4 regions of the Brachybacterium sp. J153 genome follow, and region 1 is predicted to be linked to each of the others. Evidence: riboswitches for the same ligand, from Rfam matches in the RefSeq annotation. Region 1 holds a riboswitch; each other region holds the start of a gene.

Evidence for each region. A riboswitch is a leader RNA that binds a small molecule or an ion and turns the genes downstream of it on or off. The one in region 1 is predicted to bind thiamine pyrophosphate.
Region 2: linked by a shared signal. The riboswitch ahead of thiC (phosphomethylpyrimidine synthase ThiC) and the one ahead of V1258_RS12430 (ECF transporter S component) in region 1 are both predicted to bind thiamine pyrophosphate.
Region 3: linked by a shared signal. The riboswitch ahead of V1258_RS07430 (YkoF family thiamine/hydroxymethylpyrimidine-binding protein) and the one ahead of V1258_RS12430 (ECF transporter S component) in region 1 are both predicted to bind thiamine pyrophosphate.
Region 4: linked by a shared signal. The riboswitch ahead of V1258_RS05635 (bifunctional hydroxymethylpyrimidine kinase/phosphomethylpyrimidine kinase) and the one ahead of V1258_RS12430 (ECF transporter S component) in region 1 are both predicted to bind thiamine pyrophosphate.

What each region holds. Positions count from the first base shown of each region.
Region 1 covers NZ_JAZDCH010000025.1:201,088-204,766, reverse strand. Annotated here, with positions in the region: gene V1258_RS12435 (ATP-binding cassette domain-containing protein) at 1-757, opposite strand, end outside; gene V1258_RS12430 (ECF transporter S component) at 765-1,358, opposite strand; TPP riboswitch at 1,405-1,510, opposite strand; gene V1258_RS12425 (hypothetical protein) at 1,545-2,111, opposite strand; gene V1258_RS12420 (M13 family metallopeptidase) at 2,108-3,679, opposite strand, start outside.
Region 2 covers NZ_JAZDCH010000026.1:9,473-13,151, forward strand. Annotated here, with positions in the region: gene V1258_RS12675 (DUF429 domain-containing protein) at 1-209, opposite strand, end outside; gene thiC (phosphomethylpyrimidine synthase ThiC) at 127-1,866, opposite strand; TPP riboswitch at 1,866-1,976, opposite strand; gene V1258_RS12685 (hypothetical protein) at 2,089-2,271, shown strand; gene V1258_RS12690 (hypothetical protein) at 2,299-2,757, shown strand; gene V1258_RS12695 (carbohydrate kinase family protein) at 2,737-3,666, opposite strand; gene V1258_RS12700 (glycoside hydrolase family 32 protein) at 3,663-3,679, opposite strand, start outside.
Region 3 covers NZ_JAZDCH010000012.1:133,434-137,112, forward strand. Annotated here, with positions in the region: gene purQ (phosphoribosylformylglycinamidine synthase subunit PurQ) at 24-749, opposite strand; gene purS (phosphoribosylformylglycinamidine synthase subunit PurS) at 749-1,000, opposite strand; gene V1258_RS07425 (MBL fold metallo-hydrolase) at 1,124-1,843, shown strand; TPP riboswitch at 1,856-1,964, shown strand; gene V1258_RS07430 (YkoF family thiamine/hydroxymethylpyrimidine-binding protein) at 2,002-2,736, shown strand; gene V1258_RS07435 (ECF transporter S component) at 2,733-3,422, shown strand; partial or broken gene V1258_RS07440 (ABC transporter ATP-binding protein) at 3,442-3,679, shown strand, end outside.
Region 4 covers NZ_JAZDCH010000010.1:17,686-21,364, forward strand. Annotated here, with positions in the region: gene V1258_RS05635 (bifunctional hydroxymethylpyrimidine kinase/phosphomethylpyrimidine kinase) at 1-1,598, opposite strand, end outside; TPP riboswitch at 1,589-1,681, opposite strand; gene V1258_RS05640 (HNH endonuclease signature motif containing protein) at 2,074-3,679, shown strand, end outside.

The DNA of each region.
Region 1 (3,679 bases):
GCGGCAGCACGCCCGCCGCCTCGAGCACCTCGTGGTGCGTGGCGAGAACGGCGGCGGGGGAGCCGTCGGCGAGGATCCGGCCCTGCGCCCCGAGGACGACGAGGCGATCCACCCGGTCCGCCCAGGCGGCGACGTCGTGATCGGCGACGACGAGGGTCCGGCCGTCGGCGGCGCGCAGGATCTCGTCCCGCACCGCGGCGGCGGTCGCCGGGTCCAGCATGCTCGTCGGCTCGTCGAGCAGCAGCGCCCCCGGGTGCAGGGCGAGCGCCCCGGCGAGCGCGATCCGCTGCTGCTGCCCGCCCGAGCAGTCCAGGGGCGGGCGCCCCGCCTCGACGTCCACGCGGGCGGCCTCGAGCGCCGCGGCGACCCGCTCGTGGATCTCCTGCCGGGGCAGGGCCGCGTTCTCGGGACCGAACGCGGCATCGCGGGTGACGGTCGCGCCGACCATCGCCTGCGACGGGTTCTGCAGCAGCAGCCCCCGCTGCCCGGCGCGCTCGGCGGGCCCGGGGGCGGTGCCGGCGAGCTCGCCGTCCTCCGGGTCGAGGAGGCCGGCGAGGGCTCGCAGCACCGTCGACTTGCCGCTCCCGCTCGGCCCCGCGAGGAGGACCCGCTGCCCGGCGGGGATCCGCAGGGTCAGGCCGTCGAGCGTCGGGTCGGGCCGGGTCCACGGTCGCCAGCGGAGCTCGCGCAGCACGAGCTCCTCCGGCGCGGCGCCCTCCTCGGCCCCGAGGACGACGGCGGGGCGAGCGGTCGTCATGGCGTCATCATCTCGTCGGCGCCGCGGCGGGCCGGCGGGCGTGCTCCCGACCCGCGGCGAGGGAGTCCACGGCACCGGTGGCGACGAGGGCGCGGGTCGCGACCCAGCCGAGCGCCCCGGCGAGCAGCGCCCCCGAGATCAGGAAGAAGCCGAGCATGATCAGCGAGAACGACCAGCTCATCTCCTGGTAGTAGACGAGCTTCTCCCAGCCCCATTCGAGAGCCGCGCCGAGCACGCCGCCGAGCATCGCCACGGGGAGCGTGAAGCGGCGGTACCCGACGAGCAGGAAGGCCAGCTCCACGCCGCCTCCCTGCACGAGGCCCGAGATGGCCGTGCCCCAGCCCCACTGGGAGCCCAGCAGCATGGACAGCACCGCGGCGACCATCTCGGCGAGCAGCGCCGCACCCGGCTTGCGGACGATGAGCCCCGCGAGCACGGCCGGCAGCAGCCAGATCCCCGCGAGCAGCCCCTGCGCCGGCGCGAACGCCGAGGTGAGGGGGTCGATCAACGAGTACAGCAGTCCGTAGCCGATGAACGCGACCCCGAAGGCCGCGCCGATCAGGACGGTGACCAGCAGGTCGATGGTGCGATAACGGTTCATCACGTCTCCTTCCGATCCCGGAAGGGGCGTGCGGGACGCGGGGTCCCGCACGGAAATCCCGACTCCCTCCGCCGGTGTGACCCGGATCAGGTTCGAGGGTCTGCGCCTGCGCGCACTCTCAGCACCCCGGTGGTGCTCCCCTGTCAGTGGATGACCGACGGGCAGTCTACCGCGAGCCGGGGGTGCTCAGCGCCGCGCGCGGATCGCCTGCTCGATCGCCGCGGCGGTGGCCTCCACGTCGACGGGGGAGAGGAGGTAGTGATCGCCCTCGCGAGAGATGATCTCCACCTGGGTGCCCGAGCGGGTCACCAGCAGCCGGTACCGCGCCTGCACCTCCCCGAGGGTGTACACCTTCAACTTGCCGACGGGGCGCACCTGCTCGGGGGTCGCGGCCATCGCGCGGCCGCGTCGCCAGCCGAAGCCGCCGACGGTGACCCCGACGCTCGAGGACGGGACCTCCCGCAGCTGCACGGTGCGGAAGTCGGCCAGCGGCCACGGGGCGCGCGGCAGGAACCCGCCGAGGCTCACGGTCACGCCGTGGCCGTCGACGATGAAGCGCGTCCACTGGCCCATCCAGGTCCACAGGGCCAGCAGCGCGAAGACGGCGCCGGCGGCGACGGCCACCGGCATCGGCAGCTGGCCGGCGACGAGCACGACCGCCACGACCCCGGCGACCAGGGTCAGGGCGATGCGGGTCCAGCCCACCGAGGAGGGGCGGGTGGTGCCGACGTAGAAGGGCGCCTCCGGCCTCACCAGATCCGCACCCGGTCCTCGGGCGCGAGGTACATCCCGTCGCCCGCCACGGTGCCGAAGGCCTCGTGGAAGGCGTCCAGGTGCGAGGCGACCGTGTTGCAGCGGAACTCCATGGGGGCGTGCGGGTCGATCGCGAGGCGGCGGATCGCCTCCTGCTCCCGGCTCTTGCCGCGCCACACCGTCGCCCAGGACAGGAAGAGCCGCTGCAGACCCGTGAACCCGTCGAGCTCGGCCGCCGCCTCCTCCTCCGGGCGGGTCGCGAGATAGGCGGCCACGGCGATGGTGAGGCCGCCGAGGTCGCCGATGTTCTCCCCGATGGTCAGCCCGCCGTTGACGGTGCGGGAGTCGTCCAGATCGCGCGGGGAGAGGCCGTCGTACTGGGCGATGAGGCGGGCGGCACGGGCCTCGAAGGCCTCGCGGTCCTCCTCGGTCCACCAGGAGACCAGCGCGCCCGTGCCGTCGTACTTCGAGCCCTGGTCGTCGAAGCCGTGACCCACCTCGTGGCCGATCACGGCGCCGATCCCGCCGAAGTTCACCGCGTCGTCGGCCTCGGCGTCGAAGAAGGGCGGCTGCAGGATCGCCGCGGGGAAGACGATCTCGTTCGCCCCCGGGTTGTAGTACGCGTTGACCGTCTGCGGGGTCATGTGCCACTCGGTGGGGTCGACGGGACCGGAGAGCTTCGCGAAGTCGAACTCGGCGTCGAACCGGCGCACCGCGCGGACTGTGCCGACCAGGTCGCCGGGGACGATCTCGAGACCGGAGTAGTCCCGCCACACCTCGGGGTAGCCGATCTTGGTGGTAAAGGCGGAGAGCTTCTCGAGGGCCCGCTCGCGGGTCGCCGGGGTCATCCAGTCCAGGGTCGAGATCGAGCGGCGGTACGCGTCCAGGAGCGCCTCGACGAGCTGCTCCATGCGCTCCTTGTGCGCGGGCGGGAAGTGCCGTTCGACGTACTCGCGTCCCACGGCGAAGCCCACCGCGCCCTCGACGAGGCCCACGCCCCGCTTCCACCGCTCCCGCAGCTCCTGCGCGCCCGAGAGCACCGTGCCGGAGAAGGTGAAGTCCTCGTCGACCAGGGCGGCGGGCAGGTAGGGGGCGTAGGAGGAGACGGCGTGCAGCGCGAGCCAGCTGCGCAGCACCGCGAGATCCTCCCCGGCCAGCAGCTCGGCCGCGGCGGCGACGTACTCGGGCTGGCCGACGTTCACGACCTCGACGGCGCTCGCCGGCGCTCCGGTCCCCTCGAGATAGGCGTCCCAGGGGAAGGCGGGGGCGAGCTCGGTCCGGGCGGCGGCGTCCATCGGGTTCGCGGACTTCTCCCGGTCGCGCAGGCGCACCACGTCGACGTGGCAGGCGGCGAGCCGGGTCTCGAGCCCCCAGACGGCGTCCGCGAGGGCCTCGGCATCGCCCTCGACGAGGCCGGGCCGCCCCGGCAGCTCCGCGAGCCGGGCGAGGTTCGCCAGATGACCGCGGTAGGCCTCGCGGATCTCCGCGTAGTGCTCCTCGCGGTAGTACGACTCATCGGGCAGGCCCAGACCGCCCTGGTGCAGGCGCACCTGGTAGCGACTGGGATC
Region 2 (3,679 bases), on a different contig from region 1:
GGGAAAGCCGGCCGGCCCCGGGCCGATGACCGGCCGGCGGCCGGGTGCGACGGCGACTGTGCATGCCCCCGCCCCCGGCCGTCGAGCCCCGCGCGCGCCGCGGCGCGCTCCGCGGGCGGACGGGGATCAGAACTGCGGCGTCGGCAGGTACACGGTGCTGCCGTGCTCGCGGAACTCCCGCGACTTCTCGGCCATGCCCTCCTGGGCAATCCGCTCCTGGGAGGCGGCGTCGCCGTAGGTGTCGCGGATGTCCTGCGAGATCCTCATCGAGCAGAACTTCGGCCCGCACATGGAGCAGAAGTGCGCGGTCTTCGCGGGCTCGGCCGGCAGGGTCTCGTCGTGGTACTCCTCGGCCAGCTGCGGATCCAGCGAGAGCCCGAACTGGTCCCGCCAGCGGAACTCGAAGCGGGCCTTCGACAGGGCGTCGTCTCGCTCGCGGGCTCCGGGATGTCCCTTCGCGACATCGGCCGCGTGAGCGGCGATCTTGTACGTGATCACCCCGGTCTTCACGTCATCGCGATCCGGGAGCCCCAGGTGCTCCTTCGGCGTGACATAGCAGAGCATCGCGGTGCCGTAGCGGGCGATCTCCGTCGCGCCGATGGCGGAGGTGATGTGGTCGTAGGCCGGCGCCACGTCGGTGACCAGCGGGCCGAGCGTGTAGAACGGCGCGCCGTCGCACAGTTCCTGCTGGCGCTCCACGTTCTCGCGCACCAGGTGCAGCGGCACGTGCCCCGGGCCCTCGACCATCACCTGCACGTCGTACTCCCACGCCCGATGGGTCAGCTCGGCGAGGGTGTCGAGCTCGGCGAACTGCGCGGCGTCGTTCGCATCGGCGAGGCAGCCGGGCCGCAGCCCGTCGCCGAGGGAGAAGGAGACGTCGTAGCGGGCGAAGATCTCGCACAGCTCGTCGAAGTGCTCGTAGAGGAAGTTCTCCCGGTGCCGGGCCAGGCACCAGCCGGCCAGGATCGAGCCGCCGCGCGAGACGATCCCCGTGACCCGGTTCGCCGTCAGCGGCACGTAGCGCAGCAGCACCCCGGCATGGATCGTCATGTAGTCCACGCCCTGCTCGCACTGCTCGATCACGGTGTCCCGGAAGATCTCCCAGGTCAGCGCGTTCGCGTCCCCGTTCACCTTCTCGAGCGCCTGGTAGATCGGGACGGTCCCGATGGGCACCGGGGAGTTGCGCAGGATCCACTCGCGGGTGGTGTGGATGTCGTCCCCGGTGGAGAGGTCCATGACGGTGTCGGCGCCCCAGCGAGTGGCCCACTCGAGCTTGGAGACCTCCTCGGCGATCGAGGAGGTCACCGCCGAATTACCGATGTTCGCGTTGACCTTCACCAGGAAGCTGCGTCCGATGATCATCGGCTCCGCCTCGGGATGGTTCACGTTCGCGGGGATGATCGCGCGGCCCGCCGCGACCTCGCTGCGCACCAGCTCCACGTCGCAGCCCTCCCGCAGCGCGACATAGCGCATCTCCGGGGTGATCTCGCCGCGACGGGCGTAGTGCATCTGGGTGACGCGCCGGCCCGGGAGGGAGCGCAGAGGGGGCCGGGTCTCGCCGCGCCACTCGGCGCTGGCCTCGCCGCGGCGCACCGCCTCGCGCCCGTCGTCGGACAGATCGCGGGCCCGGCCCGCGTACTCCTCGACGTCGCCGCGGCCCCGGATCCACTCCTCGCGCAGCGGCGGCAGGCCCTCCTCCGGGACGCAGCCGGGGCCGGCGGTGCGGTACACCTCCAGCGGCGGGTTGGCCGTCCCGTCGGGGGAGGGGTCCTGGGCGATGCGGGTGACGGGCACCCGCAGGCCGTGCGCGGGGTCCTCGAGATGGCCGAGGCTGTGGGTGGGGTAGTTCTCAGGGCGTGCAGACATGCAGTCGCTCTCCTTCTTCCTTCGCCGGCATGACCCGGGGCAGGTTCGGTCGGTGCTCGAACCGCGACAGTTCGATCTCAGCCCGTTGCGACGGGCACCCGAGGGATCGGCGAAGACCGTAGCAGACGCATGCGGTCGCGTCCGAGGCGTCCGCGACGGCCGCCGGACCGCCACGCAGGGGTTCCTCGTCGACGAATACCGTGAGGTGATCCCCCGCACCGCGTGCTCGAGCTGGATCAGAACCTGTGCGTGCCCCGCAGCGGGCGGGGGACGCGCCTCGGGCAGGCCCAGCGGCGGGAGGTGTGGGCGATCGTCGAGGCGACCTGGGAGTTTAACGGTGCAGACGCAGTGATCGCGCTTCGGCTGCGGGCCGCCGCGGGGTGGGTCCCGGAGGTCGGCGTCTAGGGCGGGCGGATCCCGCAGCTTCGTGACGTGGTCTTCTTACCGCTTACCGCGATCGGTGACGGTGGCATACCGGAGGAGAGGAGCACGGCCGAGGCGCTGAGCGGCGGCGTCGAGTCGATGCTCGCGTACGACGAACTGCTGGCTCGCAGCGCGCTCGCGGGGGTGCAGTTCCCCCGAGAGTACGAGGGAGTGCTCTCGACCGCGGCGACCGAGGTGTCCGAGGGTGCACTGGCCCGCGGCGAGCTGGCTCGCTGGGAGGACCTCGACCTCTACGAGATCGTCGCTCGGCCGGAGTTGGCGACCTGGCGCACGCCTCGACGCAGCTACGTCTGGTCCTTCGCCGAGCCCTTCGACGAGGACTTCAGTCGGGCGCCCTGCTCGCCGGACGGCCGGCTCCGTTGGTGTGTCGCCGAGGTCGGCCTGCGCGTCAGGCGCGGTCACCGCCTCACCCGTCACGTCGTCCGTCTAGGGCAGGATCTGCGCTGAGCTCCCGACCAGTTCCTCGAGGAACGGCGGCTCCGCCCCGCGTCGTCCCACAGTGATCGCGGCGCTGCGCAGAGCGGTTGCGGCCCATGACTCTGCGGCCTGCTGAGGGACGGCGCCGTCGCGGATTTCCTGATCCGCGTCGGCGGTGAGGATCGCAAAGAGCAGGCCCGACATGAACGCATCGCCCGCCCCGATGGTGTCGGCGACGGTGACCGGCAGCGCCGGGATCTCGGCGGTCCAGTGCGGGGTGCTGAGCGTGCAGCCCTGGGCGCCACGGGTTACGACGAACAGCGCCACCCCCGACGCGTGCATCCGGTCCGCGACATCGACGAGGGGCTCGGCGGGATACAGCCACTCGAGGTCCTCATCGCTCATCTTCACGACGTGCGCCCGGTCGGCGAAGCGCTCCACCCGGCTGCGGATGCCGGCCACAGGCAGGCCGAGCGACGGCCGGACGTTCGGGTCGAAGCTGAGGAGCGTGCCCGGGTGTGCAGCGGAGAGTGCTGCCTCTACTGCGGCGGCGCCCGGCTCGATCGCCGTCGCCAGCGAACCGGTGTGGACGAGGCGCACCGGGTCGAGCCGGATCTCCCCGGGGTCCCATTCGATGTCGAAGCGGTAGGTCGCCGCGCCATCCGGACCGATCTGCGCCTCGGCGGTCGACGTCCTCTCCGGGGGCTCAGTGCCGGCCTCGCGCAGCCTCACGCCCGACTGCTCGAGGTGCTCGCGCAGAGCGTCGCCGTTCACGTCGGTGCCCAGGCGGGTAAGCAGCTCGGCGGGGACTCCGAGCCGCGCGAGACCCACGGCGACGTTCGCGGGACTGCCCCCGGGCCGAGACCGCACCGTGCCGTCCTCTTCGTGGACGATGTCGGTCAGAGCCTCCCCGATGACCAGAGCGGTGGGCTCGCTCATGCCGCGGGTTCGG
Region 3 (3,679 bases), on a different contig from region 1:
GGGCCGGGTGCTGGAGCCGGGACTCAGGCCACGAGGCTCGTGAGCACCGAGGTGAACATCGCGAGGCCGTCGGTGCCGGTGCGCGTGCCCTTGCCGGGCTCGTCGGGGCCGAAGCCGGCCTCGACCGCGTGCTCGGGGTGCGGCATCAGCCCCACCACATTGCCCGCGGCGTTGGTGATACCGGCGATGTCGCGCTGCGAGCCGTTGGGGTTGTCCTCGAAGCCGGCCGGTCCGTGGGTGGCGCCGGCGACGTAGCGGAACACCACGCGGCCCTCCGCCTCGAGCTCGTCGAGGGTGCGGGCGTCGGCCATGTACTGGCCGTCCTGGTTCTTCAGCGGGACGCGGATGACCTGGTCCTGGGCGTAGCCGGACGTCCAGGCGGTGCCCGTGTTCTCGACGCGCAGCGGCTGGTCGCGGCAGATGAAGGAGCGGTGGGCATTCTTGATCATCGCGCCGGGCAGCAGGTGGGTCTCGCAGAGGATCTGGAAGCCGTTGCAGATGCCGAGCACGGGCATGCCGCCGTTCGCCGCGTCCACGACCCTCTCCATGACGGGGGCGAACCGGCTGATCGCCCCGGCGCGCAGGTAGTCGCCGTAGGAGAAGCCGCCGGGCAGGACCACGGCGTCGACGTCCCTCAGGGAGTCCTCGCCGTGCCAGAGCGCGACCGGCTCGGCTCCGGCGAGGCGCACCGCGCGCAGAGCGTCGCGGTCGTCGAGCGTGCCCGGGAAGGTCACCACACCGATGCGCATCAGGCGTCCTCGACCTCGAGGGCGACGACGTCCTCGATCACGGGGTTCGACAGCAGGGTCTCGGCGGCCTCGCGCAGGGTCGCGAGGACCTCCTCGGTCACCTCGCCGGCGACCTCCAGCTCGAACCGCTTGCCCTGGCGCACGGAGGCGACGCCCTCGAAGCCCAGACGGGGCAGGGCCGCCGCGACCGCCTTCCCCTGGGGGTCCAGGATCTCGGGCTTCGGCATGACGTGGACCACGACGCGTGGCATGGGCGCTCCTCGGGGGCGGGCGGGGCAGGGACCTGCGGGTCATCCTACCGAGCGCGCCGGACCCGGAGGCGGGCGGTCCAGGGGCGTACGGTCGGGGGACCACCACGCCCCCCGGGAGTCGCCATGAGGATCCGCCATCTCGTCCATTCCTGCCTGCTCGTCGAGGTCGCCGCGCGGCGCGTCCTGATCGACCCGGGGATGTTCAGCGTCGAGGCCGTGCGCGCGCTCGAGGGGTCGATCGACCTGGTCGCGATCACGCACCAGCACGCCGACCACGTGCAGCGCGCCCTCCTCGCCGAGGTGCTCGAACGCCACCGGGACGCCGTGGTGCTCGCCGAGCCGGAGACGGTCGCGCTGCTCGCGGAGGCCGACGCCGGCCCGATGGGGGAGGGGCCCGCCATCCCGGCGGAGCGGATGCGCGCCCTGCCCGCGGGGGAGTCGCACGAGCTGCCCGCCGTCGGCGGCCGATCGCCGCTGCGGGTGACCGCGGCCGGCGGGGCGCACGCCGTCATCCACCCGGACATCCCGCGGGTCGGCAACACGGGCCTCGTGCTCTCGGCGGGGGACGGGCCGCGCCTCGGCGTCACCGGCGACAGCCTCGAGCCGCTCGCCGAGTTCCAGGGCATCGACGTGCTCGCGTTCGCAGTCGTCGCCCCCTGGTCGAAGATGTCCGAGACGATCGAGTTCCTGCGCGCGGTCCGTCCGCGGCTCGCCCTCCCGGTGCACGATGCGGTCGCGAGCGTCGGGGGCCGCGCGATCTACGTCCGCCAGGCGACGGCGCTCGCCGCCGAGGGCACCGAGGTGCGCGACTGGGTGGACCCGGAGCGCTCGATCGAGCTGTGAGCGGGTAGGGTGCCGGGCGTGCACGGGAGTCCGGTGAGCCGGGCTGAGAGGGAGTTCTCCAACTCCGACCGTAGAACCTGATCCGGATCATGCCGGCGCAGGGAGCTCCGCCAGGCGATCGTCGCCGCGCGCCCGTGCCCACTCGAAAGGCATGGACCGTGACCACACCGCCCGCAGCCCCCACCGCCCCGGCCGATCCGTCCGCGACACCGCTCGGCTTCGGCGTCGGCGCCCGCGTGACCGCCGCCGTGATGAGCGAGGACTACGCCCGGATCCTCGTCGGCGCCCTCTCCGCCCTCGACCTGACCGGGCTCGTGCGCGAGACCGGGGACGTCTCCACCTATCTGGGCGGCCACGAGACGCACCTGCAGCGCGCGCTGATCGACCTCGGCGAGGCGCTCGCCCGCACCGAGCACCACGCGACGATGTCGGTGCTGCTCTCGCGGGGCTGCCCCGGGGAGGTGGCCTGCGAGATGCCCGGTGGGGCGGGACCGCGCGTCACCGCCGTGCCGCCGCCACGGCGCACCGGGCGGTTCGCGAGCGCCGAGTGGGCGCTGTACCCGCTGGCCGACGCGGTCGCCGAGGACGGCACCCCGCCCGACCACATGCGCGACATCTACGCCGCGATCGACCACGCCCGCGAGCTCGGCACCTTCCGCGGCTCCGAGCACTTCGTCACCCGCCTCGAGGGCGACCTCGGCGACGTGATCGCGACGGCCATCGCCGGCTGGCTGCTCGTCGGCCGCGGCGTCCAGCACGTCACGAGCCACCTCACGATCTCCCTGAACAGCCCGTCCCACGATCTGCGCGAGCTGCCTGACGCGCCCGCTGAGATCTCTCCGGGCGCGACCGCGGGGACCGGGCCGGACGCGTCCGCGGAGGAGGCCCGATGAGCGCCGAGCCGCAGAGCCCCGACTCCCGTGAGGCCGCGGCGCCGCAGACCGCGCAGACCTCTCCCGATACTGGCGCCGCGCGCCCCCGCCGCGCTCCGCTGGCCCTCCGGGAGCTCGTGCTGGTCGTCGTGCTCGGCGTCGTGTTCGGCTTCCTGTACTGGGCGTTCGTGCAGGCCTGGAACCTGCTCGCGATTGCGATGGGACCCGCCGGCGACCTCGCCCAGCACGTGCTGTTCGGGTCCTGGCTGCTGGTCGGGCCCATCGCCATCGCGATCCTTCGCCGCCCCGGCGTGGGCATCCTCGCCGAGATCCTCGCGGCGGTGATCGAGGTGGTCTTCCTCGGCAGCCCCGTCGGTCCGCTGCTGCTGCTCTCCGCCGCGCTCCAGGGCCTCGGCTCCGAGCTGCCCTTCGCCCTGACCCGCTACCGCCGCTACGGCTGGGGCGTGTTCGCCGTCTCGGGAGCGCTCGGCGCGAGCCTCGTCTTCTTCTGGACCGCCTACCGCATGGGCTGGTACGGGCAGGACCTGCTCGCCCTCCGCCTCGGAATGCAGATGCTCTCCGGGGTCCTGCTCGGCGGGCTGCTCGCCCGCGTGATCGTGCGGGCGCTCGAGCGCACCGGGGTGCTCGCCGACTTCGCGATCGGGGCCGCCGGTGCGGCGGCGATCCCCGAGCGCCGTGTCCGCTGAGGCGGTGACGGCGCGGCCGGTGAGCGTCGCGACGACCGACCCGAGCCCGCTGGTGCGCGCCGAGGCGCTCGAGGTGGTGCTGCCCTCCGGGGCGGGCGTGGGTCCCTGGACCGGCGAGATCCACGACGGGGAGCAGGTGCTGTTGCTCGGCCCCTCCGGCTCGGGCAAGTCGACGCTGCTGCGCACGCTCGCCGGGGCGATCCCCTCCCACCAGCGCGGGCGGGTCCGCGGCAGCGTGCGCCTCGCGGGCGGGGTCG
Region 4 (3,679 bases), on a different contig from region 1:
GCCGCGTCTGCCCGCACCTCGGGGCTCGCCACGGCGAGCTCCCGCTCGACGATGACGAGGGCCCCGCGCACCCCCTCGACGAAGTCCGGATCGCGGTAGGTCAGTAGCCAGTCCCGGTAGGGATGATCCGCCGGGACCTCCGGCAGTCCCGCGCCCACCTGCGCGTACAGCCAGAAGCAGGGCAGGGCCGCCGCCGCGCCGACCACGTGCGGGGAGCCGAGCGCCCGGGCGAGCAGGAAGTCGGTGTAGGCGCTGGTCACGGGGCCGACGGGGAGCGTCGCCGCCTCCGGTCGGGGGGCGAGCCAGCTGTGGTGTAACTCCATCTCGGTCTCGACGCAGGTCCGCGAGGAGGCCGACCAGAACGCACGCGCCTCGTCGTCCGGGGCGGAGGCGGCCAGTGCCGCCAGCGCCCGCGAGTACCGCTGCAGGTAGTGGGCGTCCTGCGCGAGATAGACGCTGAACTGCTCCTCCGGCAGGCTGCCGTCGACGAGGGCGGCGACGAAGCCCGAGTCGTCGATCGCGGCGGCGAGCGGCGCGCCCGCCTCCCAGAGCGCGGCGGTCCAGGGGCCGACGGGGGCGACGGCCGGGGCGGACCCGTGGGTGGGGGCGGGCCCGTCGGCTGGGGCAGGGTGGAGGTCTGCCGGCGCCTCGAGCCGGGCCGGCACCGCGTCAGGGCCGAGCCATGGTGCCGCGGATCCCGCCGCGGCGAGCCGGCGGCCGAGATGCCCGTGGTCCACGGGCCCGTTCCCGCCGCCCACCTGCAGCGCCGCGCCGTGCTGGATCGCTTCGTGCAGCCAGCGGCTCGCCCAGGCGAGCGCCGTCCGGGGGTCGTCGCCGGCGCCCAGCCGCGTGGCGAGCGCGGCGGCGAGGGAGCAGCCGGTGCCGTGCGTGCTGGTGGTGTCGACGCGGGTGGTCCGCACCGCGTGGCCCGTGCCGCCGCCGGCGGGGACCCAGGTCGTGGTGATCGCGCGGGTGTCGAGGTGTCCGGTCTTCACGACGACGGCGACACCGGTCTCGGCGGCGAAGCGCTCGGCCTGGGCGAGGGCCTCGGACTCGGTGCGCGCGGGGGCCTCGCCGGTGAGGACGGCGAGCTCGTCGAGGTTCGGGGTGATGGCGGTCGCGAGGCGGCACAGGCGCCGCATCGCCTGCTCGGCCTCGCCGGCGAGGAGGCGATCACCGCTGGTCGCGACCATGACCGGGTCGATGACGAGCACTCGCGGCGGATGCGCGCGGAGCCAGGTCTCGACGGCGTCGATGATCTCGGCGGTGCCAAGCATGCCGGTCTTGACGGCCTCGAGCTCGACATCGTCGGAGACCGCCTCGAGCTGCGCGGTGAGGACGGTGGCGGGCGGGAGGTGGATGTCGCGCACGCCGTGCGTGTTCTGCGCGACGACGGCGGTGACCGCGGCCATGCCGTAACCGCCCGCGGCGGTGATCGACTTGAGGTCCGCGGCGGTGCCGGCTCCGCCCGTCGGGTCCGTCCCGGCGATCGAGAGGACCCGGGGGAGGGCGGGTGCGGGGCGGGGGTCGGGCTGGGCCGTGCGGGCGGGCTGGGCCGTGCGGGCGTGCGGAAAGAGGGTGCGAGAATCCGAGCTCATGCGGACATCCCTTCGCTAGTACGAACTAGATCAGGTTCCACGGGTGTGATCTCAGCGCCTCGGGCGCACCCCGTGTCCAGCGGCCGAGTGTAGGGGAACGGCGCGGAGCCGCGCGGCGGCGTCTGGCTCAGGAGGCGTGCCGGACCGTCGCTCGGCCCGCCCGCCACCGCTCGTGCCGCCCACTGACCGGCCGGCTGTCGCTCCTGGCCCCCTGTACACCCGGGGTCCGACACACGAAACCCTGTCCGCCGCGACATGGGGAAAAACCCTGTGGATAACCCTGTTCTGGGGAGGAACGATTCGGCCCCCGTGGTGTTTCTCGTCGATCACCCGCCGTGGCGACGAAGTTATCCACAAATGCGAGAGCAGGGATTTCCCAGGTGGGTGATGAGGATTAGGGTGGAGGTGTTCGAGGGGGAGTTCTCGGCGCGGGTCCCGCGCCCTCCCCGACGGGGATGCAGAGGGGGTGGACGTGGTGAGCATCGTGCCGATCGACGGCTCCTCGTCGGGTTCCTCCTCCCGCGCCCCGAAGGCTGACGATGGGGCCGCGGTCGCGCCCTCGGCCGCCGGTCTGGCGCCCGTCGATCCTGACCTGCTCGCCTCTCTCCCGCTGCGCTTGCGCGCCGTCTCCGGTCGCACTCCCGGCACTCGCGAGGCCCTCCCGGCTCGCGGTGGCTGCGCAGATGATCCCCAGCTCAGCGCGGCATCACAGCGCGTCTGGGATGCCGAGCGGGCTGCCGCCCGAGCTCTCGTCAGCCAGTACCGCGCCCTCGCCGCGCTCCACGAGCTCGAGGGAGAGTACGAGGAGTGCGAGGAGGTGAACGAGGTCGACACCCTGCGCGCCGCCCTCGCCCTCCGCGTGACCCGCGGTGCCGCGGGATGGCGTCTCCGGGACGCGCACCAGGCCGTCCATCTGCTCCCGCGAGCGCTCGCTCGGCTCGACTCCGGGGAGATCTCCGCCGCCTGGTTCGAGCGGATCCTGAAAGGATCTCGAAGCCTGTCGGACGATTCCCGTCGACAGCTCGACGAGATCCTCTCCACCTGGTTCGCGGATATCACCTCGGAACGATTCTTCACCCTGCTGAAAGGTCTCATCGAGCTGCTCCGTCAGCGGGAGGATCGCCCCGATCCGGAATCCTGTCTCGAGCGGTCCGTCGAGCTGCTCCCGTCGCCGCAGCCGGGCGTCGGGATCCTGCAGATCACCGGTCCGATCCCCGACATCCTCGCCTGTTTCACGGAGCTCGACGAGACGGCCCGCGCCCTCCAGGCCGCCCAGCGCGCCGCCCTCCGCGAGGGTGCCCCGATCCCGCATGACCCGGAGGGGACGGTCCTCGAGAGCGGTCGCGCCCTGTCGCTCACGCGCCTGCGCTTCGCTCTGCTCACCTCCGCACAGCTGGACCCCGACGGTGTCGACGTGCCTGCCCCGCGCTTCCGCCTCAACATCACGATCCCGGCGCTCACGCTCCTCGGCGCGTCGGACGAGCCGGGCATGCTCGAGGGCACGACCCCGTTGCCGCCGTCGATGGCCCGCAGCCTCGCCGGCTCGGCGGATGTCTGGTACCGCGTGTTGACCGATCCCTGCAGCGGGGCCTTCCTGCCCCTGCCCGCCGAGCGGTACACGCCCACCCCGGCGATGCTCGAGCACCTGCGCTTGCGCAGCGCCCAGTGCGCTGTGCCGGGCTGCACCCGCCCCAGCTCGTGGGCGTCCGAGTGCGACCACCTCGAGGAGTGCCGCCGCGGCACCCCCGGCGCGGGCGGGCCCACCGACCTCGAGAACCTGCACCTCCTGTGCTGGCAGCACCACCTCGACAAGACCACCGGACTCCTCGACCCCGTCCGGATCCCCACCGGCCCCACCGAACCGGGCCGCACCCGCTGGCGGATCGGCGGCGCCGGAGACGCGGTGACCGTGATCGACGACCTGGACGTGGCGAGCCTGCGCATGGTCGAGGGGCTCACCGCCGCCTGGTCCAGCTTCCTCCGCGGCACTTACGCCGGGGAGCCGGCGCCGAATCCCGGGGGAGGGGAGGACGAGACACCCCCCGACTGGGACATCGCCGAGCTGCTCGACCCGCGCCCGT